Regions from separate parts of the Streptomyces sp. NPDC046977 genome, predicted to be linked through region 3. Evidence: riboswitches for the same ligand, from Rfam matches in the RefSeq annotation. Region 3 holds a riboswitch; each other region holds the start of a gene.

Evidence for each region. Region 3 has a riboswitch for thiamine pyrophosphate ahead of ABZ883_RS29155 (thiamine ABC transporter substrate-binding protein). Riboswitches for the same ligand answer to the same signal wherever they lie in the genome.
Region 1: linked by a shared signal. The riboswitch ahead of thiC (phosphomethylpyrimidine synthase ThiC) and the one ahead of ABZ883_RS29155 (thiamine ABC transporter substrate-binding protein) in region 3 are both predicted to bind thiamine pyrophosphate.
Region 2: linked by a shared signal. The riboswitch ahead of ABZ883_RS19840 (cytosine permease) and the one ahead of ABZ883_RS29155 (thiamine ABC transporter substrate-binding protein) in region 3 are both predicted to bind thiamine pyrophosphate.

What each region holds. Positions count from the first base shown of each region.
Region 1 is NZ_JBEYWO010000005.1:122,567-130,344, reverse strand. It holds gene ABZ883_RS09825 (SPFH domain-containing protein) at 1-1,457, opposite strand, end outside; gene ABZ883_RS09820 (hypothetical protein) at 1,607-1,807, opposite strand; gene ABZ883_RS09815 (YibE/F family protein) at 1,834-3,165, opposite strand; TPP riboswitch at 3,228-3,355, shown strand; gene thiC (phosphomethylpyrimidine synthase ThiC) at 3,347-5,113, shown strand; gene ABZ883_RS09805 (hypothetical protein) at 5,124-6,194, opposite strand; gene ABZ883_RS09800 (hypothetical protein) at 6,357-7,208, opposite strand; gene ABZ883_RS09795 (metallophosphoesterase) at 7,373-7,778, opposite strand, start outside.
Region 2 is NZ_JBEYWO010000012.1:94,616-102,393, reverse strand. It holds gene ABZ883_RS19850 (FAD-binding protein) at 1-1,004, shown strand, start outside; gene ABZ883_RS19845 (SDR family oxidoreductase) at 1,115-1,861, shown strand; TPP riboswitch at 2,109-2,202, shown strand; gene ABZ883_RS19840 (cytosine permease) at 2,194-3,600, shown strand; gene thiM (hydroxyethylthiazole kinase) at 3,639-4,448, shown strand; gene thiE (thiamine phosphate synthase) at 4,445-5,110, shown strand; gene ABZ883_RS19825 (ubiquinol-cytochrome c reductase cytochrome b subunit) at 5,107-6,708, opposite strand; gene ABZ883_RS19820 (RNA polymerase subunit sigma) at 6,953-7,735, shown strand.
Region 3 is NZ_JBEYWO010000022.1:112,510-120,287, reverse strand. It holds gene ABZ883_RS29165 (ABC transporter ATP-binding protein) at 358-1,383, opposite strand; gene ABZ883_RS29160 (iron ABC transporter permease) at 1,383-3,014, opposite strand; gene ABZ883_RS29155 (thiamine ABC transporter substrate-binding protein) at 3,074-4,153, opposite strand; TPP riboswitch at 4,145-4,249, opposite strand; gene rlmN (23S rRNA (adenine(2503)-C(2))-methyltransferase RlmN) at 4,314-5,420, opposite strand; gene ABZ883_RS29145 (hypothetical protein) at 5,804-6,289, shown strand; gene ABZ883_RS29140 (hypothetical protein) at 6,438-7,169, shown strand.

The DNA of each region.
Region 1 (7,778 bases), on a different contig from region 3:
TCCTTGACAGGGACGTGCTCGGGGCGCTGCGGCGCCGAGCCATTGGACGACGGCTCGGCGGCCCCACCGTTCATCTGGGCGAGCAGCTGACGGGCCAGCCCCAGGCCCGTGCCGCCCATGGTGAGCGCCTTGGCGAACATCTCGGACATGCCGTCCGCGCCGTTGAGCAGCACCATGTGGTCGACGTTGCCGAAGGCGGACGCGCCGGCCCGGACGATCTCCGGCCAGTTCTCGGCCAGTTGCTGGGCGACGACCGCCTCCTGGTTCTCCGCCAGCGCGGCGGCCCTGGCCTTGATCGCCTCGGCCTCCGCCAGACCCCTCGCCTTCGCCGACTCGGCTTCCGCCAGACCGCGCGCCTGGGTGGCCGCGGCCTCGGCCTCACCCGTGGCCCGGGTGGCCGCCGCGCTCGCCAGACCGCTGAGCTTCGTCTGCTCCGCCTGCGCGGCGGCGGCCGACTTCACCCGGTTCGCCTCGGCGACCGCGGCCAGCTCCGTCTCCTTGGCCTTCGCCTCGGCCGCCGAGATCCGCGCGTCGCGCTCGGCCTCGGCCAGCGTCCGCTTCTCGTACGCGGAGGCGTCCGCCGGCTTGCGGACGTCCGCCTGCAGCTGCTGCTCGCGCCGCTGCGCCTCCAGTTCGGCGACCCGGGTCTCCTGCACCACGACCTCCTGCCGGGCCGCGGCCTCGGCGAGCGGGCCCGCCTGCTGCGCGGCCGCGGTGGCCTTGTCCCGTTCGGCCATGTAACCGGCCTGCAGGATCTGGCTGTCCCGGGTGGCCTCCGCCATACGCGCCGCGGCCTGCTGCTCGGCCTCGGTGGCCATCCGGTCCGCCTCCGCCTGCGCGATCCGCGCGTCGCGGTGGACGGCGGCGGCGTGCGGGGCGGAGAGGTTCTTGATGTACCCGGTCGGGTCGACGATCTCGTGGATCTGCAACGAGTCGATGATCAGGCCGAGCTTCTCCATCTCCGAACCCGACGCCGCCCGGGTCTCGGCCGTCAGCCGCTCCCGGTCGCGGATCATCTGCTCCACCGTCAACCCGCCCACAATGGACCGCAGATGACCGGCGAAGACGTTGTGCACCCGCTCGGCCATGAACTTCTGCTGGTCCAGGAAACGCCGTGCGGCGTTGGCGATCGACACGAAGTCGTCGCCGACCTTGAAGATGACCACGCCGTGCACCTTGAGCGGGATGCCCTGCTGGGTGACGCAGTCCACGTTCAGCTCGGCCTCGTTGAGGTCGAGCGACAGCTTCCGCACCACCTGGACACCGGGCATCACCAGCGTTCCGCGACCGGTGACGACGCGGAACCCCATGCCCTCCCCGACCCCGTCCGCACGGTGCTTGGAACCCGAGATGACCAGGGCCTCGTTCGGCTCGGCAACCCGCCACATGAGCCGGAACAGCACGATCACCACAATGAGAGCGACGAGCACCGCGCCCGCCGCGACGCCGATCACCATCGGCACACGCCCCCTTACGATTGGCCCCGATCGGGGCCGCGTACGGGAGTGTGCGCCTGCGCAAGTCGCGCCGAAAGATCCTGGCGGATCCTTGTCGCATTCTTGATACGAAGCCGCCCTGACCCGTCCCCGTCTCGTCCCCGGGCCCGTCAGCCGTAGGCGGGCGCGACATACACGGTCCGTGGCGGCAGATACTCCACGACCACCACGACCGTGCCCTTCCCGATGCTCTCCCCCTCGGTCGCCGGGTACGCGAGGAAGGCCTCCGCACCCCCGCGGACCTGCACGATCACCTCGCCGACCAGCCCCGGGCCCACGGCCCCGGTCACCCTCCCCTGGAGCCCGACCACCCCGTCCACCCCCGTACTTCAGGAACTCACCGTGCCCGGCGCCGGCGGCGCCCGCCGCCCGTGGGGACAGTGTCCCTCCCGGAGCGGTCCGCCGACACCACCAGCGCGGCCAGCGCGGTCGTCAGCGGCACGGCCACCACCAGCCCGATGCTGCCGACCAGGGTCCGGACGATCTCCTCCGCCACCAACTCGCTGCCCGCCACCGCCAGCACGCCGCGCTGCGCGATCGAGAACAGCAGCAGCAGGGGCAGCGCGGCGCCCGCGTACGCCAGCACCAGGGTGTTGACCACCGAGGCGATGTGGTCGCGCCCGATGCGCATCGCCGCCCGGTACAACTTGTGCCAGCTCGCGCCCGGATCGGCGTCCCGGAGCTCCCACACGGCCGAGGTCTGGGTGACCGTCACGTCGTCCAGCACACCGAGCGAGCCGATCACGATCCCCGCCAGCAGCAGACCGTGGATCTCGATGCCCGGATAGAGGTCGTGGATCAGCCCGGTCTCGTCCGAGGTGTTGCCGCTGAGCACCGCCCAGTCGATGAACACCGAGCCCAGCAGCGCGATCAGCAGCAGCGAGCAGAGCGTGCCGAGGACGGCCACCGAGGTACGGGCATTGAGGCCGTGGCACATGTAGAGCGCGATCAGCATGATCGCGCTGCCGCCGATGACCGCCACCAGCAGCGGATCGCTGCCGTGCAGGATCGCCGGGAGGATGAACAGCGTCAGCACCGCGAAGCTGACGATCAGCGCCGCCAGCGCCAGGAACCCGCGCAGCCGCCCGACCACGACCACCGCCGCCGCGAAGAGCCCGGCCAGCAGCCACAGCGGCAGCGCCCGGTCCACATCGGTGACCGAGTACTGCAACTCCTTCGGCGCGCCGGGCGCGTAGGACAGCAGGACCTTCTGCCCCTCGGTGTAGTGCCGGGTCTGGGTCGGCTGCACGATCTCGGTGAAGGTACGGCCGGTGTCCTTGCCCGAGGTGACGCGGATGGTCGCCCGCTCGCAGATCGACGGGGTCTTCGGCGGGGTCGCGCCGGGCTCGCCGGTGTTCGGCTCCGCGTTCACGTCCGCGCACTTGACGTTCTCCACCCGCACCACCCGGCCCGACTGCGTCTGCTGGTCGAAACCGACGCCCGAGCGCTTGTGGGCCGGCACCCCGTTCGGCCAGAGCACCACCAGCCCGACCACCACCGCGGCGACGAACGGGATCAGCACCGCGGCGATGACCTTCCGCAGATGCCGGGAGACCGGCGGCACCGGACCGTGGCCATGGCCGTGACTGTGGCCGTGACTGTGCCCGTGACCGGGGCCGTGGGCGTGGCCGTTGCCGGGGCCGGGGGGCTGCGCATGAGGGGAGTCCACGCGCCGATCATCCCAAGGCGCACTGGTGCGCGCCGGAGAAGACCCGCTAGCGTGGTTCCACCTTTGCACACCGCGGGAGCTCGGAGCACCGGGCTGAGAGGGCGCTGACCGGCCGAGGGCCACCAGCTGCGCCGACCGCTGAACCTGTTACCGGGTAATGCCGGCGTAGGGAGTGGGTCTCATGACCATGCAGGATGCACGCGCGCGCGAAATCGGCTGGCACAAGGGCTACGTGACCGGGTCCCGCCCGGACATCGAGGTCCCTGTCCGCCGGGTGCACCTGACCAACGGCCAGGACGTGACGCTGTACGACACGTCCGGCCCGTACACCGACCCGAACGTGACCACCGACGTCCGCCGCGGCCTCCCGCCGCTGCGGGAGAACTGGATCGTCGCCCGCGGCGACACCGAGGAGTACCCCGGCCGCCCTGTCCGCCCCGAGGACGACGGCCTCAAGCACACCTCACCGCGCGGCGGGCTGCGCAACCTGGACGCCGTCTTCCCCGGCCGCCCGCGCCTGCCGCGGCGCGGACGCGGCGGGCAGGCGGTCACCCAGCTCGCGTACGCCCGGCGCGGCGAGATCACCCCGGAGATGGAGTTCGCCGCGATCCGCGAGAACGTCGCCCCCGAGGTCGTCCGCGAGGAGATCGCGGCGGGCCGGGCGGTGCTGCCGGCGAACGTCAACCACCCGGAGATCGAGCCGATGGTCATCGGCAAGCGGTTCCTGGTGAAGGTCAACGCCAACATCGGCAACTCCGCCGTCACCTCCTCCATCGAGGAGGAAGTGGAGAAGATGACCTGGGCGACCCGCTGGGGCGCCGACACGGTCATGGACCTGTCCACCGGCCGCAACATCCACACCACCCGCGAATGGGTGCTCCGCAACTCCCCCGTCCCCATCGGCACCGTCCCCCTCTACCAGGCTCTGGAGAAGGTCGACGGCAAGGCCGAGGAGCTGACCTGGGAGATCTACAAGGACACGGTCGTCGAGCAGGCCGAGCAGGGCGTCGACTACATGACCGTCCATGCGGGCGTCCTGCTGCGCTACGTCCCGCTCACCGCCCGCCGCAAGACCGGCATCGTCTCCCGCGGCGGCTCGATCATGGCGGCCTGGTGCCTCGCCCACCACAAGGAGAGCTTCCTCTACGAGCACTTCGAGGAGCTCTGCGAGATCCTCGCCGCCTACGACGTCACGTACTCCCTCGGCGACGGCCTGCGCCCCGGCTCCATCGCGGATGCCAACGACGAGGCCCAGTTCGCGGAGCTGCGCACGCTCGGCGAGCTCAATTCCGTGGCCAAGCGGCACGGCGTGCAGACGATGATCGAGGGGCCCGGGCACGTCCCGATGCACAAGATCAAGGAGAACATCGACCTGCAGCAGGAGATCTGCGAGGAGGCGCCGTTCTACACCCTCGGCCCGCTGACCACCGACATCGCACCCGCCTACGACCACATCACCTCCGGCATCGGCGCCGCGATGATCGCCTGGTGGGGCACGGCGATGCTCTGCTACGTCACGCCGAAGGAGCACCTGGGCCTGCCCGACCGTGACGACGTCAAGACCGGCGTGATCACCTACAAGATCGCCGCCCACGCGGCCGACCTCGCCAAGGGCCACCCCGGCGCCCAGGAGTGGGACGACGCCCTGTCCGACGCGCGCTTCGAGTTCCGCTGGGAGGACCAGTTCAACCTGGCCCTCGACCCGGACACGGCACGGGCCTTCCACGACGAGACCCTGCCGGCGGAGCCGGCGAAGACGGCGCACTTCTGCTCGATGTGCGGCCCGAAATTCTGTTCGATGAAGATCTCCCAGGACATCCGGCGGCAGCACGGCGGCACGGCCGAGGAGATCGAGGCCGGCATGGCGGAGAAGTCCGCGGAGTTCGCGGCTTCCGGCAACCGGGTCTACCTGCCGCTGGCGGAGACGGGCGGCAGTTCGGCCGGCTGACCCGGCCGCCTCAGCGGAGGGGGGTCGACCAGGCCACCAGTCCTGGCCGGCCCGCCTCCTTGAAACCCACCGCGAACGGCTTGTCGCCGTCGTCCGTCACCAGGTGGACGCTGCACTCCGTCACGCTGCCGCCCGGCGGGATCGTCCGGGCGACCCAGTCGGACGGACAGCCCGGGATCTTCGTGTCACGGACGAAGGGGGTCTTCCCCGGGATCTGCCGACCGCTCTCGGTGAGCAGGCGGACCTGGCCGGCCTGGTCGGTGTAGAGGTCTTTCGACCCGGTGTTGGTGTAGGTGACCGACGCGTAGTAGGGGATGCCGCGCCGCTCGTTCTCGTTGAGATCGAGATCCAGGCGCGCGAGATCGGCCGGGCTGCCCCGGCGTACGGACACCAGCGTGGCGGGCAGTTCGAGCACGCCGTCCTCGCGGGCGTCCCATTGGACGGGGATGATGTCGCCCGGCTCCGCCAGCCCGGCGGACGCCGCCTCGAGGCCGCCCTCGACGGGCCAGGCGGCGACCGCGCCACCTTCGTCGAGGTAGCCGTCGGCGTTGTGCGTCAGCGACAGCACACCGACGCCCTCGGGCAGCGCGTAGGTCACGCAGGTGGTGTACGAGTCGCCGGGCGCCAGTGTCTTCGGCGCGGTGTCCGCGCAGGGCAGGTCGATCCCGCCCGGCCTGCCGCCGCTGATCCAGACCTTCTCCCCACGCGCCCAGTCGGTGCCGTTCAGTGCGAAATGGCTGTCCACCATGGAGGCGGCGGGGATCGTCTTCCGGCCGATGTTGGCGACCTCGAAGGTGAGGTAGTGGGGGACCAGGTCCTGCAGCTCCTCGTCCACGCGCGCGCCCCGCATGTCCTCCTCCGAGCCCCGGACCAGACTCTTGACCGTGATCCTGACCTCGTACGACCGGTGCTTGGTGTCCGTGTGGACGACGTCCCGCGCGCCGGTCCGCACCGGCAGGTTCGTCCAGGAGGCGGGTCGCTCCACGGCCCCGCCCGCGTCCTGTTCCCCCGTGCACCCGGCGAGGAGGGGTATCGCTGCCGTGCACATGGCGGCCTTTCCGACGTAGCTGGACAGGCGCATGGATTCCCCTTGCCGCACGATGATCCGGATCCGCCGGAGGACTGACGCATCGTAGGACGTCTCAGCGCAGGCAGGTGGCGGGCCCGGCGCGCGACGCTCCGCACGGAGGCGCACGGCACGGCCCCCGGCCCCGGGGTGACTCGGGGGCGGGGGCCGTGGGGGTCAGTTGGGGGCGTGGTCGGGGCCGCCGTAGTCCGGACTGGAGTAGTCGGGGCTGGAGTAGTCGGGACTGGTGAACCGGTGCCCGGGTTCCGGGGAGGACTCCGGGCCGGGGCTGGAGAAGTCGGGGCGGGAGTAACCCAGGCGTGGCATGCGGTGGTTGCCGTCGCCATTGCGGCGGTCCGGCGGGGGCGGGGCGGAGTCCGCGGCCTTGGCCAGGGCCGCGTCGATGAAGGGCTGGAGGCCGCGTTCCAGAAGGGCCCGGCGCCAGATCTCGCGGGCCGCGGTGATCTCGGGCGGTTCGTCGGGTGGACGGTCGGCCCGGGCGGTGGAGCTGTTGCGCAGGGCCGTGAGGAGCAGCCCGATCATGCCGACGACGATGCCGCACGCGGCGACCGCCGCGAAGAGCCAGCCGGCCTGACGCAGGGGAGCGGCGATGTCCGGCTCGGAGTGGCCGAGCGCCAGGGCGTAGCCCAGGACCAGGAAGATCACGGCGGCGGTGCCGGCGAGGACGGGTGTGAGGACGGCGACGATCGCGAACAGCCCGGCGCCCGAACCGTCGGCGACCCCCGGTGCGGCCGCGGCGTAGCCGATGCCGGAGACGGCGGCGACCCGCTGTTCACGGCGTTGCTCGGACAGCGCCTCGCGGGCCTTGAGGTAACTCTCGTACTCCGGCGCCGCGCAGGCGGATATGGGCGCGGCGGCGCTGAGCGCCATGGTGCGCAACTGCTCGGTGTTGAGCGCGTTCCGGGCGTCCGCGAGGGCGGCCCGGGTGCCTTCCGAGTGCAGTGCCGCGTCGAGGACGCGCTCGAACTCCGGGCGGTCCTCGGTGAGCAGATGTGGAGCGCTGTTCATGTGCATCCCCCGATGCTCCGTCTCCGGTGCCGCCCCGGGGTCCGCACTGGATTTCCGGACCGGCTGGGCGGAAGCGGAGGAGAAGCTGCCTACGGATAACCCGATGGTAGAGCGCGGAGGTGACGGGGTGACAGAGTGTTTCCGGAAAATGGGGGTTTCGGCGGCTACAACGGCAGGCGTGCGACCAGGAGTTTGCCCTCCATCGTCACTCCGCCGTCCATGGCCACCGCGAGGTCGTCGGCGTAGACGTGCGGTCCCTCGACGACGGCGGTCCGGTCGGGGGAGTCCGCGGCGTGCTCGCCGCCGGCCTCGCCGAGCAGGTACGGGATGGGGCTGTGGCCGTGCACGACCCGGCGGCCGCCGTAGGTGCCGAGCAGTTCCCGGGCCGCCTGCGCCCCGTCCTCGCCGCGGAAGGCGAAGCGCCGGGTGAACTTGCGGAACAGCTCCCAGCACTCGTCGGCGTCGCCGCGCTGGAGGATGCCGGTGACCGCGTCGTTCATGGCGTCGATGGTCTCGCCGTACTCCAGGTAGGCGGTGGTGTCGGAGTGCAGCAGGAGGTGGTCGTCGGCG
Region 2 (7,778 bases), on a different contig from region 3:
TCGAACCGGAGAACGCGGCCGGCACGCTGGTCAGCGAGGCGGCCCGCGGCGAGGGCGGCATCCTCCGCAACGCGCTCGGCGAGCGCTTCATGAGCCGCTACGACCCCGAGCGCATGGAGCTGTCCACGCGCGACCGGGTGGCGCTGGCCTCCTACACGGAGATCAAGGAAGGGCGCGGCACGCCCAAGGGCGGCGTGTGGCTGGACGTCTCGCACCTGCCGCGGCAGACGATCATGACGCGGCTCCCCCGGGTCTACCAGACCCTGCTGGACCTGCAGATGCTGGACATCACCCGCGAGCCCATCGAGATCGCGCCCACCGCCCACTACTCGATGGGCGGTGTCTGGGTCCGGCCCGAGGACCACAGCACGGACGTCCGCGGTCTGTACGCCATCGGCGAGGCCTCCAGCGGCCTGCACGGCGCCAACCGGCTGGGCGGCAACAGCCTCATCGAGCTGCTGGTCTTCGGCCGTCTCACCGGACAGGCGGCCGCCGCCTACTCCCAGGCGCTGACCTCGCAGCCGCGGTCGGCGTCCGCCGTGGCGCACGCCCGGGCCGAGGTCGACGACCTCCTCGCGGCCGACGGCCACGAGAACGTCCGCGCCCTCCAGCGCGCCATCCGCAACACCATGACCGAGCACGCGGGAGTCGTCCGCGACGAACAGGGGCTGCTGACGGGCCTGGGCGAACTCACCGCGATCGAGAAGCGGATGGCGGACATCGGCGTCCACCCCGACATCGCCGGCTTCCAGGACCTGGCGCACGCCTTCGACCTGAAGGCCGCGGCGCTGGCGGCGCGGGCCACGCTCGAATCGGCGCTCGAACGCCGCGAGACCCGCGGCTGCCACAACCGCAGCGACTACCCGGACCTGGACCCCGCGTTCCAGGTGAACCTCGTCTGGTCCCCGACGACGGGGATCACCCGCGAGAGCATTCCGCCCATCCCCGAGGAGATCTCCGCCCTGATGGAGGACGTCTCCACCGAGGGGAAGCTCGCCGAGTGACGCCCGGCTCGCGCGCATTGGCGCGCGAGCCCGCCGGGCGCCTGTCACAGGCGGGGTCCCCGCCCGGTCATTTTCTCCGTACGCACGAAATTCTCCGAGAGGAAGCTCCCATGAAGGTCGTCGTCATCGGCGGAACCGGGCTCATCGGCTCGAAGGTCGTCCGCAACCTCAGCGACCACGGGCACGAGGCCGTCGCCGCCTCGCCCAACACGGGCGTCAACACCCTGACGGGAGAGGGCGTCGCCGAGGTGCTGCAGGACGCGCAGGTCGTCGTCGACGTCTCCAACTCGCCCTCGTTCGAGAACGAGGCCGTGATGCACTTCTTCCGCACCGGCACGACCAACCTGCTCAAGGCGGCCGCGGAGGCCGGTGCCACCCACTACGTCGCGCTCTCCATCGTCGGCACGGACCGGCTCCCGGAGAACGGCTACTTCAGCGCCAAGCTGGCCCAGGAGGAGCTGATCAAGGCGTCGGGGCTGCCGTACTCCATCGTCCACGCCACGCAGTTCTTCGAGTTCACGAACGGGATCGCGGACTCCGCGACCGAGGGCGACACGGTGCGCATCGCTCCCGTCAAGTTCCAGCCCATCCACTCCGACGACGTGGCCCTCGCCGTCGCCCGCACCGCGGCCGGCGCGCCCCTCGACGGAACGGTCGAGATCGCCGGCCCCGACGCCTTCCGGTTCGACGAGCTGATCCGGGACGCGCTCGCCGTCCAGAACGACCCCCGTACGGTCGTCGCGGACCCGCGCGCCCCCTACTGGGGGTCCGAGCTGGAGGAGGACTCGCTGGTGCCGCTCGGGAGCGCGCAGCTCGGCGCGACCCGGTTCGCCGACTGGCTGGCGCAGCAGAAGTGACGTTCGCGGACGGCCCCTGCCCGCCGGGGGGCAGGGGCCACCGCCAGGGGGGCCGCGACCGGGCGCACACGACCCGGCGGTACCTGCTCGACATCCGCGCGGTGCGGCCCGAGCCGTCCCACGCCCCTTGAGGAAGATCCATCCGGCCCGCGTTTGGCAGCATTTGACCGTGTTGCCCGCGGGCCGTTTTGGTGCCGTGCCCTCCTGTCGACGCGCTGAGCAGCGGGATCGGGTTAGTCTGTCCGTCGTACCGGACACGGGGTGCCCCGCCGAGGGCTGAGATCACACCCGTCGAACCTGAACCAGTTCGCACTGGCGGAGGGATGTCTTCCATGCCTTTGACGCATGTTTCCGGCGGTCTGCCCGCCGACGGCCGGCAGACCGTCTTCGACGGGCGCATGCCTGCGTCGGCGGGCGATCTCCGCATCGAGGCGCACGGCATTCAGCCGGTCCCCGAGGGCAACCGCTACGGCGGCCCGGGTCGGCTGTTCACCGTGTGGTTCGCCCCCAACCTCACCATGACCGGCGTGTTCACCGGCACCATCGGCATCGCCCTCGGGCTGGACTTCGCCACCGCGCTCGCGGCCGTCGTGCTCGGCACCGTGATCGGCGCGATCCCCACCGCCTACCTCGGCACCTGGGGAAGCCGGACCGGCGCCGGGCAGTTGCCGCTGGCCCGGCTCGCCTTCGGCCGGGCCGTCGCGCTCCCCGGCATCCTGCAGTGGCTGTCCTCGGTCGCCTGGGACGCGCTGATCGGGCTCTTCGGCGGGGACGCGCTGGCCCGGCTGTGCGGGCTGCCGTTCTGGCTCGGCGTCCTGGTGATGATGCTCGCCCAGGGCGCTCTCGGCGTCCTCGGCTACGAGGCCATCCACCGGCTCCAGATCGTCATGACCTTCGTGCTCGCCGCGGCGTTCGCGCTGATCGCCTGGAGGCTGCTCGACGGTGTCCACCCCGCGGCCACCGGCTCCGCCCACGGCGCCGACCGGGGCGGCGCGTTCGTCCTGACCAGCACCATCGCGCTGAGTCTGGCGCTGTCCTGGGCCCCGTACGCCAGCGACTTCAGCCGCTACCTGCCGCGCACCACCTCCCGCCCGCGCATGTTCTGGTACACCGTCGCGGGCCTGGTGGTGTCCTTCGTGGCCGTCCAGGCCCTCGGGCTGTGGGGCGCGTCGGTGCTGACCGACCAGACCGCGGCCGGTGTTGCCGATCTGCTGGGCGGCGGGCCGGTGGGCGCGTTCGGGCTGCTCGCCGTGGCGTTGGCGGCCCTGTGCAGCAACGCCATGAACGACTACAGCGGATCGCTGGCCCTCCAGACCGCCGGCGTGCGCATACCCCGCCCGGCGGCGGCCGCCTTCGCCGCCGCCCTCGGCTTCCCCCTCGTGCTGTGGATGCACGCCGCCGACACCACGGCCCGCTTCCAGAACGTCCTGCTGTTCGTGGGCTACTGGATCCCGGGGTTCGTAGCGATCGTCGTCGTCGACTGGCTGGCCCGGGCGCGGGCGCGGGGCGGCGAGGAGATCGACCTCGCCGCGGAGACCGCCCGCCCGCAGCCCTGGCTGCCGGCCGTGCTCGCGTTCGCCGCCGCCTTCGCCGCGGCCGTGCCGTTCATGGACACCAGCCTGTACGTCGGCCCGGTGGCGGACGCCCTGCACGGCGCCGACCTCTCGTACTACGTGGCGTTCCTGGTGGCGCTCGCGGTGTACGCGCCGCTGCGGCTGCGCCACCGAGCGCAGGTCTGAGCCGCCACGCCCCCGTCCGTCCCCGAAGGAGCGACCCCATGGTCCCGACGTCCGCCGATCACATCGCCTTCGCCGCGCAGGCGCTCACCCGCGTCCGGGAGCAGTCCCCGCTGGTCCAGTGCCTGACCAACGCGGTGGTGACGGGCTTCACCGCCAATGTCCTGCTGGCGCTGGGCGCCTCGCCCGCCATGGCCGACATCCCCGGGGAGGCCGGGCCGTTCGCCGGGATCGCCTCGGGGGTCCTGATCAACCTCGGCACCCCGCACGCCGAGCAGCGCGCCGCCATGACCGAGGCCGCGCGGGCGGCGGCCTCGGCCGGCACCCCGTGGGTGCTCGACCCGGTGGCCGTCGGCGCGCTGCCGGTGCGCACGGCGCTGGCGCGTGAACTCCTGGAACTGCGGCCGACGATCGTACGGGGCAACGCCTCGGAGATCATCGCGCTGGCGGGCGCGGGCGGCGGCGGCCGCGGGGTGGACTCCTCCGACGGTGTCGAGGCCGCGGAGGAGCCGGCGCGGCGCCTGGCCGCAACGACCGGCGGCGTGGTCGCCGTCTCGGGGCCGGTGGACCTCGTCACCGACGGCGTGCGCACGGTCCGCGTCGCCAACGGCGACGCCCTGCTGACCCGTGTGACCGGCGGCGGCTGTGCGCTGGGCGCCGTGATGGCGGCTTTCGCGGGGGTGGGCGAGGACCCGTTCGCCTCGACGGTGGCCGCGGTCACCGCGTACACGGTCGCCGCGGAGCCGGCCGCGAAGGCCGCCTCCGGGCCCGGCAGCTTCGCCGTGGAATTCCTGGACGCGCTCGCCGCCCTGCGGGAGTCCGACATCGTCGAGCGGGCGGCGCTGTCGTGACGCCGGCGCCGGTCGACCTGTCGGTCTACCTGGTCACGGACGCGGCCCAGTGCGCGGCTCGTGGCCGCACTGTGGCCGAGACCGTCGCCGCCGCGGTGGCGGGAGGCGTCACCGCGGTGCAGATCCGTGAGAAGCACGCGGACGGCGGGGACTTCCTGCGAACGGTCACGGAGGTCGCGGCGGTCCTTCCTGAGCGTGTGGCGCTGATCGTCAACGACCGGGTGGACGTGTTCCTGGCCGCCCGCCTCGCCGGCGTGCGGGTGACGGGCGTCCACGTCGGCCAGTCGGACCTGCCCCCGGCCGCGGTCCGCCGGCTCATCGGGGAGCACGCGGTTCTGGGCCTCAGCGCCGCCACCCCCGGCGAGTTGCGTGCCGCCGCCCAGGATCCGGCGGGTGTCGACCACGTCGGCATCGGCGCGCTCCACGCGACCCGCACCAAGGCGGACGCTCCCCCTTCGCTCGGCCTCGACGGCTTCGCCCGGCTCGTCGGGCTCAGCCCGCTGCCCGCGGTCGCCATCGGCGGCGTGACCCCGGCGGACCTGCCGGGCCTGCGTAAGGCCGGGGCGGCGGGAGCGGCGGTCGTGTCCGGCATCTGCGCGGCCGAGGACCCCCTCGCCTCGGCCCGCGCGTACGCCCTCGCCTGGGGCGCACTGCCGGTCTAACCGCTGATCTCGTGGTGCTCGTGCTCCTCGTGGGCCTCGTGGACAACGGGCTTGGGGATCTGCGTGCCCTCGCCGTACAGACCGCGGCTCAGCCTGGCCCGCAGCCGCCCGGCCGGGCCGCCCGCGCCGGCGGGGATCGGGCGGTACTGCTCGTAGTCGGTCAGGGTGTGGAGCCGTTCCGGGTCGAGCGGCTCGTGGACCTCGACGTACTCGCCGTTGGGCATGCGCTTGATGACTCCGGTCTCACGTCCGTGCAACACCTTGTCGCGGTCGCGGAGTTGGAGGCCGAGCGCCCAGCGCTTCGTCACCGCGTAGACCGCGAACGGGACGACGAAGAGCCCGATCCGCACGGCCCATGTCACCGCGTTGACCGAGACGTGGAAGCGGGTGGCCATCACGTCGTTGGCCGCACCGAGCAGGGCCACGGCGTACACGCTGATCCATGCCGCGCCCAGCGCCGTCCGCACCGGCCGGTTCCGCGGCCGGTCGAGGAGGTGGTGGTCCCGGTCGTCGTCGGTGACCCAGGCCTCGATGAAGGGGTACGCCCCCATGGCCAGGAAGAGACCGGCGCCCACCGCCAGCGGGATCAGGTTGTCCAGGGCGAGGGTGTGGCCCCACACGACGACCTCCCAGCCGGGCATGACCCGCAGGAGCCCGTCGGCCACGCCCATGTACCAGTCGGGCTGGGACCCCGCGGTGACCTGGTCGGGGCGGTACGGGCCGTACAGCCAGACGGGGTTGATCTGCGCGATCGACGCGATGACGAGGATGATCCCGGTGACCAGGAAGAAGTAGCCGCCGGCCCGCACGGCCAGCGATTTGAAGGGGATGCCGACGACATTCCGCTCCGTGCGCCCTGGTCCCGGGAACTGCGCACGATTGTGACGGATCGTCAGGAAAATCAGGCCGGCGAACAGTGCCACCATGATCGCGGGCAGCACCACCACGTGGAGCGTGTGGAAGCGGGCGATCAGCTCCGTCCCGGGAAACTCGCCCCCGAACAGGAACATCGACAGGTAGGTGCCGACGACCGGGATTGAGAGGATCGTGCCGTTCACGACCATCAGGCCGGTCCCGGAGAGCAGGTCGTCCGGGAGGTCGTATCCCGTCAGTCCCTCGAACATGCCGAGCACCAGCAGCAGGAAGGAGAGCACCCAGGTGAGCTCCCGCGGCTTGCGGAAGGCGCCGGTGAAGAACATCCGCATCAGGTGCGCGAAGAGACTGGCGACGAAGATCAGCGCCGCCCAGTGGTGGGCCTGGCGGATCAGCAGTCCGCCGCGGACGTCGAAGGAGATGTGCAGGGTCGAGTTGTACGCCTCCGACACCGTCTGCCCCCGCAGCGGCGCGTAGCTCCCCTGGTACGGCACCTGCTCCATCGACGGGTGGAAGTACAGCATCAGGTACACGCCCGTAAGGACGAGCACCACGAAGCTGTACAGGGATATCTCCCCCAGCATGAAGGACCAGTGGTCCGGGAACACCTTGCGTCTGGTCTCACGGAAGAGGCCGCTGACCCCCAGCCGCCCCCTCGCCCATGCGGCGAAGGCGTTCCCCCTGGTATCTCGTCCCGCTGCGTCCGGCCGGCTGTCGCTGTCCATTTTCGTACCGCCATTCGTGGATCACCCATGCCGTCACCACTAGGACCGAAACAGCCGCGTAAATGTGACATCGGACAGCGGAGCGCGGGCGGCGCGTCACAAGATCCGGGCCTGCCCGGTCTCATGTTCAGAGCCGAAGAGTGCGAGCGGGTGCAGCGTGCACTCGTGCGCAGACCTCCTGTGCTTCGACGAGGTCGAGCCTGCGGCCGCGCTGTGTGGTGCCGTGCTCGAGGGAGGATGCGGAATGGACTTTGCCGGTGAGGCGGTGTCGCTCGCCGAGCTGCTCGACGAGCGCCGGCATCTGCTGGACGTCGCGTACCGGATGGTGGGCAGCGACGGCGAGGCGGAAGGCGTCGTCGTGGAGACCTACCGCCGGTGGTACGCACTGTCAGACATCGCACGTGCGCAGATCGCGACGCCGCGGTCCTGGCTCGCGGCGACCGCGGGCGGCATCTGCCGGGCCCGGCCGGACCTGCCCGGCCCGAGTGACGGCGCTCCCCAGGACCCCGAGCGGGCGGACTTCGCGGGCGGCAACGCCTTCGGGCCTGCGCCCGCCCCGGTGGCGGACGTCGTGGGAAGGGGGCGTCCGGGGTCCCTCGCGCCCGCCACCCGCGCATGCCGGTGGCTCCGGTCGTGGCGTGCGCGCACGGCGTCACCCGTGCGCCACGACGCGCTCGTCACCGCTGTGCGGGAAGCCTGCGCGGCGGAGGACGCCGGACTGCTCGCGTCATTGATGTCCGCCGACGCAACGGCGGTCTTCGACGGCGGCGGCAAGGTCAGGGCGCTGGTGAGGCCGGTGCACGGGAGCGAGCAGGTCGCGCGCAGCCTGCTGGTGCTCCTGGCGAGACGGCCGCGCACCACTCTGCGCGCCCAGCCCGTGAGCGGGCGGACCGGCCTCGTGGTGCGCTGCGACCACCAGGTCGCCGCGGTCATCAGTCTCGGTCTCACCGGCGACCGCGTCGGTCAAGTGTGGGTCGTCCTCAATCCCGACAAGCTCCGCCCCTGGAACGAGTCCCCCGCCCTCTGACGGCCGTGCCACGCACGACGGCACGTACCTGCCGGCCGTCAGG
Region 3 (7,778 bases):
CACTCCAGCACATCCGCCCCACCGAGCGACGCCGGCGCACACCGGTCGCCGCCGCAATGGCAGCTACGCCGCCACCTCAGTGCTGCCCGACGGCAGCACGGCACGAAGGGCACACGCCCAGCCACCGCCGCACGCACCGCTGCCGCACCCACTCCAGCACGTCCGCCCCACCGAGCGAACCCCGCGCGCGGCCGCGCCGGGGCTAGGCGACCGCCGCGCCGCGCACACTGGTCGCGATCGCGAGGGCGGCCTCGCGCATGGGCCGCCGGTTCCCGACGAGGACCGACCCGGCCGCCGGCACGCGCCGACGGCGGCGCACCCGGGATCCGGGTCCCGTCGGGGCCGTCGCCCCGGGCCTCACGTCCCGAGGAGCACGACCTCGTCGGGGGCGAAGGCGACGCCGACCGTCGTGCCCTCGGACGGCGCGTCGCGCAGGGCGCACGAGGCCTCCAGGCGCGGACCGTCGGCGGGCTCCAGCAGGAGCGTGACCTGGTCGCCGCGGAAGGTGCGGGCGGCCACCGCGCAGGGCAGCCCCTCCTCGACCGGGACGAGCCGCACCCCGGCGGGGCGCACCAGGAGCCGGCCGGGCCCCTGCGGTGATCCGGGCGGTACGGGGATCTTGCCCCAGGGGGTGTCGGCGACATCGCCGGTGACGGTCACGGCCGGTACGTTGCCGAAGCCGAGGAAGCGGGCCACGAACTCCGACGCGGGCCGCCGCCACACCTCCAGCGGCGTCCCGGCCTGTTCGACGTGCCCGTCGCGCATGACGACGACCCGGTCGGCGAGCGCGAAGGCCTCGCCCTGGTCGTGGGTGACGGCCAGCACGGTCGTGCCCAGCCGGCGGAAGAGCTGGCGCAGTTCGACCACGAGACGTTCGCGCAGACCGCGGTCGAGCTGCCCGAGCGGCTCGTCCAGCATCAGCAGCCGCGGCTCCGGCGCGAGCGCGCGGGCCAGCGCGACCCGCTGCTGCTCACCGCCCGACAGGGAGGCCACGGCGCGGCGCTGCGCGCCGGGGAGCCCCACCAGCTCCAGCAACTCCCCCACCAGGCGGTCGCGTTCATCCCGTCCCGTGCCGCGCACCCGCAGGCCGAAACCGACGTTGCCCGCGACGTCGTGCTGCGGGAAGAGCTGGTGGTCCTGGAACATCAGGCCCACCCCGCGGCGGTGCGCCGGAACGCCTGCCTGGTCCCGGCCGCCGAGCAGGACGCGCCCGGCGTCCAGCGGTTGCAGCCCGGCCACGGCGCGCAGCATCGTGGACTTGCCGCCGCCGCTGGGCCCGAGCACGCACACCGTCTCGTGGTCGGCGACCTCCAGGTCCACGGCGTCCAGGACGGGCCGTCCGCCGAAGCGCACTGTGGCGCCGTCCAGTCGCAGCAGGGCCATCAGAACTCCCCCGGCCTTTCGTCGCCGCGGATCGCGCGGACCCGCAGTCGTTCCAGCGCCAGCAGCGCGCCCGCGCACACCAGCATCAGCACGGTGCTCAGCGCCATCGCCTGCCCGTAGTTGAGCTCGCCGGCCCGCCCGAGCAGCCGGGCCACCGCGACCGGCAGCGTGGGGTTGTCGGGCCGCGCGATGAAGACCGTCGCCCCGAACTCTCCGAGGGAGACCGCGAAGGCGAAGCCGGCCGCCACCAGCAGGGCCCGCCGCACCAGCGGCAGATCCACTTCGCGCCAGACGCGCGGGGGTGACGCCCCGAGCACCGCGGCGGCCTCGCGCAGCCGCTCGTCCACGGCACGCAGCACCGGCAGCATGGTGCGCACCACGAAGGGCACCCCGACCAGCGCCTGGGCGAGCGGCACGAGGATCCACGAGGACCGCAGGTCCAGCGGGGGCTCGTCGAGGGTGATGAGGAAGCCGAAGCCGATGGTGACGGCGGAGGTGCCCAGCGGCAGCATCAGCAGCGCGTCGAAGCCGCGGACGAACCGCCCGGCGCGCCGGGTGAGCGCGGCCGCCGCCAGGCCGCCGACGGCCAGGGCGATCGCGGTCGCCGCGGCCGCGTACTCCAGCGAGTTCCACACGGCGTTCACGGGCGCGACCACGAACGTGCCGCCGCTGCCGTCGGAGGAGCCGAGCGCGCGGTAGAAGTCCAGGCCGTATCCCGCGGGCCCGTCCAGCGACCGTTCGACGAGGACGCCGAGCGGCACCAGGATCAGCAGCGCGGCCACCGCGAGCACCCCGGCCAGCAGCCCCCACTCGCCCGCGCCGCGCGGGCGCCGGGCCGTCCCGGCCGGGTCGACCAGCCGCAGCGCGCTCTCGCGGCGGCGTACCGTCCGGGCGTGCACGGCCAGGATGCCGACGACGGCGGCGAACTGGACGATCGTCAGCACGGCCGCGGTCGGCAGGTCCAGCAGCTGCGCGGTCTCGCGGTAGATCTCCACCTCCAGGGTGGAGTACGCGGGCCCGCCGAGGATCTGCACAACCCCGAAGGACGTGAAGGTGAAGAGGAACACCATGACCGCGGCCGCCGCCACGGCCGGCGCGAGCGCGGGCAGCGTCACCCGCCGCCACGCGGCGAACCGCCCGGCACCCAGCACCCGCGCGGCCTCCTCCTGCCGCGGGTCGAGCTGCGCCCACAGGCCGCCCACGGTCCGTACGACCACCGCGTAGTTGAAGAAGACGTGCGCCAGCAGGATCGCCCACACCGTGGTGTCCAGGCGCACCCCCCACAGCTCGTCCAGCAGCCCTCCCCGCCCCAGCAGCGCGAGGAACGCCGACCCGGCGACGACCGTCGGCAGTACGAAGGGCACGGTCACCACCGCCCGCAGCAGATGCCGTCCGGGGAAGTCGAAGCGCGCGAACACATAGGCGCCCGGCAGGGCGACCGCCAGGGTCAGCGCGGTCGAGGCGGCCGCCTGCCAGCAGGTGAACCACAGCACGTGCAGGATGTCGGGATCGCCCAGCACCTCCGCGAACCGGCCCAGGCGCCATCGGCCGCCCTCGCGGAGCCCGCGGGTGACGATGGCGGCGACCGGGTAGCCGAAGAACACCGCGAAGAAGGCGGCCGGCACGGCCATCAGGCCGAGCCGCACGGCGTGCGGCCGCGCGGCGGCCGCCCTGCGCCGGGCCGCTCCGGTCACTTCAGCACGAGCGAGGACCACGTCTTGACCCACTGCTCACGGTTCGCGGCGATCTTCTTCGGCTCGACGGTGGCCGAACCGCTGATCACGGGCGCGTACTTGGTGAAGACCTCGGGCAGCTTCGCGTCGCCGCGGGCGGGGTTGACGAACATGCTGAGCGGCATGTCCTCCTGGAAGGCGCGGCTCAGCAGGAAGTCGATCAGCGCCTTGCCGCCCTCGGTGTTCTTCGCGCCGTCCAGCAGCCCGGCGAACTCGATCTGCCGGAAGCAGGTGGCCGTCGCCACGCCGGTCGGGCCCTGCGCGGGCTGCTCCTTCAGCGCGAGCACCTCGGCGGGCGGACTGGAGGCGTAGGACACGACCAGCGGCTTGTCGCCCTTGCCGCCGCCCGCTCCGGAGAAGTTGTCGTAGTACGCCTGCTCCCAGCCGTCGACGACCTGGACGCCGTTGGCCTTCAGCTTGGTCCAGTAGTCCTGCCAGCCCTCGTCCCCGTACTTCGCGGTGGTCGCCAGCAGGAAGGCCAGACCCGGGGAGGAGGTCGCGGCGTTCTCCGTGACCAGCAGGTCCTTGTACTCCGGCTTGACCAGGTCGTCGAAAGTCTCGGGAACGGGCACCTTGTGCGCGGCGAACCAGGCGCGGTCGTAATTGACGCACACGTCGCCGAAGTCGACGGGCGTGACGCGGTGCTGCGCGGCGTCGAGCTGCAGGGCGGCGGGCACCTTGTCCAGGTCCTTCGCCTCGTACGGCGTGAACAGGCCGTTGTCGAGGGCGCGGGAGAGCAGGGTGTTGTCGACGCCGAAGAAGACGTCGCCCTGCGGGTTGCCCTTGGACAGCACGGCCTGGTTGACCGCAGCGCCCGCGTCACCGCCGCGCAGGACCTTGACCGTGTAGCCGGTCTGCCGCGTGAACTCCTTCAGCACGGCCTTCGAGGCGGCGAAGGAGTCGTGGCTGACGAGGGTGACGGTCCTGGAACCGCCGCCGGCGGCAGAATCGCCGCCTCCGCCGCAGGCCGCGAGGGACGCCGCGCCGAGCGCGACAACGAGGGCGGTGCCGGCGGCACGCCGACGGATGGTGCTCATCAAGTGACTCCCTACGCCGGTATGACCCGGATCAGGTTCGAGGGTCTGCGGCCGTGCCGCACTCTCAGCGCTGTGTGCGCTCCCCTGTCGGATGTTCTGTTGTCGTTCAGGCCGTTCAGGGCAAACGGCCGCAAACGACCGCCACCCTAGCAAGCGCCGCTCAGCGCTCGGAAGCCGCCAGCTGCCCGCAGGCCCCGTCGATCTCCTGGCCCCGGGTGTCGCGCACGGTCACCGGGACGCCGTGCGCCTCCAGCGCCGCGACGAACGCCCGCTCGTCCTCGGGCCGCGACGCCGTCCACTTCGAGCCCGGCGTCGGGTTGAGCGGGATCAGGTTGACGTGCACGCGCTTGCCCTTGAGCAGCCGCCCCAGCAGATCGGCGCGCCACGCCTGGTCGTTGATGTCCCGGATCAGCGCGTACTCGATCGACACGCGGCGGCCGGACACGTCGGCGTAGTGCCACGCGGCGTCCAGCACCTCGCGCACCTTCCAGCGCGTGTTGACCGGCACCAGGGTGTCGCGGAGCTCGTCGTCGGGCGCGTGCAGCGACACCGCGAGGCGGCACTTGAAGCCCTCGTCGGCGAAACGCAGCATCGCCGGCACGAGGCCGACCGTGGAGACGGTGATGCCCCGCTGCGACAGCCCCAGCCCGTCCGGCTCGGGGTCGGTCAGCCGGCGGATGGCGCCCACCACGCGCTTGTAGTTGGCCAGCGGCTCGCCCATGCCCATGAAGACGATGTTCGACAGCCGCGCCGGGCCGCCCGGGATCTCCCCGTCACGCAGCGCGCGCATGCCCGCGACGATCTGGTGCACGATCTCGCCGGTGGACAGGTTCCGGTCCAGGCCTGCCTGCCCGGTCGCGCAGAAGGGGCAGTTCATGCCGCAGCCCGCCTGCGAGCTGATGCACATCGTCACGCGGTCCGGGTAGCGCATCAGCACCGACTCGACCAGCGTCCCGTCGAACAGCCGCCACAGCGTCTTGCGCGTCGTGTCGTTGTCCGTGCTGCTGTGCCGCACGACCGACATCAGGTCCGGCAGCAGCCCCTCGGCCAGCTTCCCGCGCGACGCCGCCGGGATGTCCGTCCACGCGGCCGGGTCGTCGGTGTACCGCGCGAAGTAGTGCTGCGACAGCTGCTTGGCCCGGAACGGCTTCTCCCCCAGCTCCGCGACCACCTCCCGCCGCTCGTCGGGCGTGAGGTCGGCGAGGTGCCGCGGCGGCTTCTTGGCGGCGCGCGGCGCGACGAAAGTGAGTTCTCCGGGTGCAGGCATGGTCCGTCCAGTGTCGCAGATCGTTTGGGGCGCCCCAGGTCGGACGGGTGAGGCCCCCGTCACTCTCCGGTGTCCCCTGTCGACCGCGGTCGGCCTCGACCGACCGTTCACGGCCCGCAGACGGCCCGGACGACGCGGTCCGCGCCGCGAGGGGGCGACTGCGAGCAGCCGACACGCCCGTCCGGGCGCCGGCACAGCGGAAATCCCGTCGCCCTCCTCGCCCCGACGAAGAACAATTCCCGTCATGGGGACGGACATTTACGGGTTCATAGAGTGCCGCTGGGATCACTGGCTGGACGAGGACGACCGGGTCTGGTTCAGGGCCATCAACCTCATGCATCTGTACAACGGGCGCTCCTACGTCGCCTTCGGGTCGCTGTTCGGTGTCCGCGACACCACCTCCTTCCGCCCGCTCGCCGATCTCCGCGGCCTTCCGTCCGACGCGTCGCGGGAGACCCTCGCCGACGTCCAGTCCTGGGGCTCGGACCTGCCCCGACGCATCCTGGATCACCTGGGCGGAGCTGAAGGCCGCGGACTGGGAGGAGATCGCGAACGAGGTCGACGACTGCGTTCACGAGTACCGCCGCAGCCCCGACGGGACCTGGGTGATGCACGGGCAGAACTCCGGCCTCACCCGCTTCGCCGAGCTCTCCGGTCACACCGACCACCACACCCTCCACCACGCGGGCAGGGTCTACGCCGAGGGCACCGAGTGGCCGGACGGCGACCGCCTCTTCCGCATCGGCCGCCTCCGCCGCAAGGATGCCGTGCCGCACAGGGACTGGGCCCCCGTCTGGTCGGTGATGCGCACACTGGCGAACCTCCACGGCGACGAGGGCGTCCGCCTGGTCGTCTGGTTCGACGGCTGACCCGACCTGGCTCGAGCTCGACAGCCGGCCGACTCCGCACGGCCCGGTTCACGCCACCCGCCCCTGGAGACAACACTTCTGGAGCGATTCTTCCCAGGGGGGCGGCATGTCCGATTCAGGTTCCCGATTCTCGCGGACCGTACGCAGCGTGATGCACAGTCTCGACCTCTACGTGACGCTGGTCGCAGCCGTCGCATTCGGCGTTCTAGGGCTGGTCGGCAAAACTTCGCCAGAAGTCATTACTTCCGGTGTTCTGGCAGTACTGGCTCTCGTAGGATTCTCACTTCTCAGAATTCGCTCACAGGGCGACAGGATCAACGATTCTCTCGCCGGGCTCGCTCGATCGAACGCAGACCGCTTCTTCACCGAGGTGGACGACGCCGACGAGATCAAGGAGATGATCTCGTCGTCCCGCGAATTGTGGCTCCACGGCTGGACACTTGAACTGCACCTGGCGTCGTACGAGCAGGAATTGAGGAGAGCCGTCACCGCGGGCCTGAACGTCAAGATCCTCGTCATCGAGCCGAACAGCCCGGCCATGGCCGTCGCGGCCAGTGAAGCCGCCAACCGCAGCGCCGACGACCTCAGTGCCAACCTGGAAGGCAACCTCAGGAGGCTCGCGGCACCGCTGTCCGGTCCCGTTTCCGGAAGGCTGGAAATCAGGACCCTGACCCATGTGCCGCACTACACAGTGATCGCCTCCGATCCCTCGACGGACCGAGGGAAAATGATCATGCGCCTCGCCACCTTCCGGGCCAATCATTGGCAGCGCCCCACCTTCACCGTGACTCGTCGCAACGACGGCGATTGGTACACATTCTTCAGGGACCAGTTCGACAAGAAATGGGAATCCGCGAGCGCCTACGATTCGATCCCGTAGAAAAGGAGACTCGGGCGGTCTCCCGCCGTCGGCTCCCTGGTGCCGGTCACGCCTACGGGGGTTCCTCGCACCAGGGAGCACAAGCCGCGGCCGGCGCCTACCGGGACCGGCGGTCGATCAATGGGCGCCCCGCATAGCGGCGGCCGGGCCAGGCAGGTTCCTGCCGGCCTCCGCGTGCATCAGGCAGGCATGTGGCACCTCAACCGCCGCGAGCAGGACCACGACGGGCCGCGTCCATCGGCGGTGAGACCGTCCATGAACCCCAGCTCCGCCTATGTCCTTGTTGTGTTCGCCGGGGGACTTGCCGATGGGCGGACGCAACAACTCCCCTCGCCCGGCTGGGCGAAGGGACAAGCGTGTCCGGCGTCACCTACCGAACCGCCCTGGGTCCGGCGCCAGAGGTGAAGGACACTGCTCAAGGATGGGCGCAGGTCTTTCGCCCCGCGGAGGGGCCGCTCGGCGACCGCTGTCCGCACATCGGGCCGACTCCTTGCCCCGCCCGCGGCAGCCCGACCTGTGCCCGGGCTTGGAAGGCTCACGCGGCGGCGAGTCGAAGCATCGGAGCACCGGCCGCCGCAGCCACCGCGGTTTTGGCTGCGCGCCCCCTGG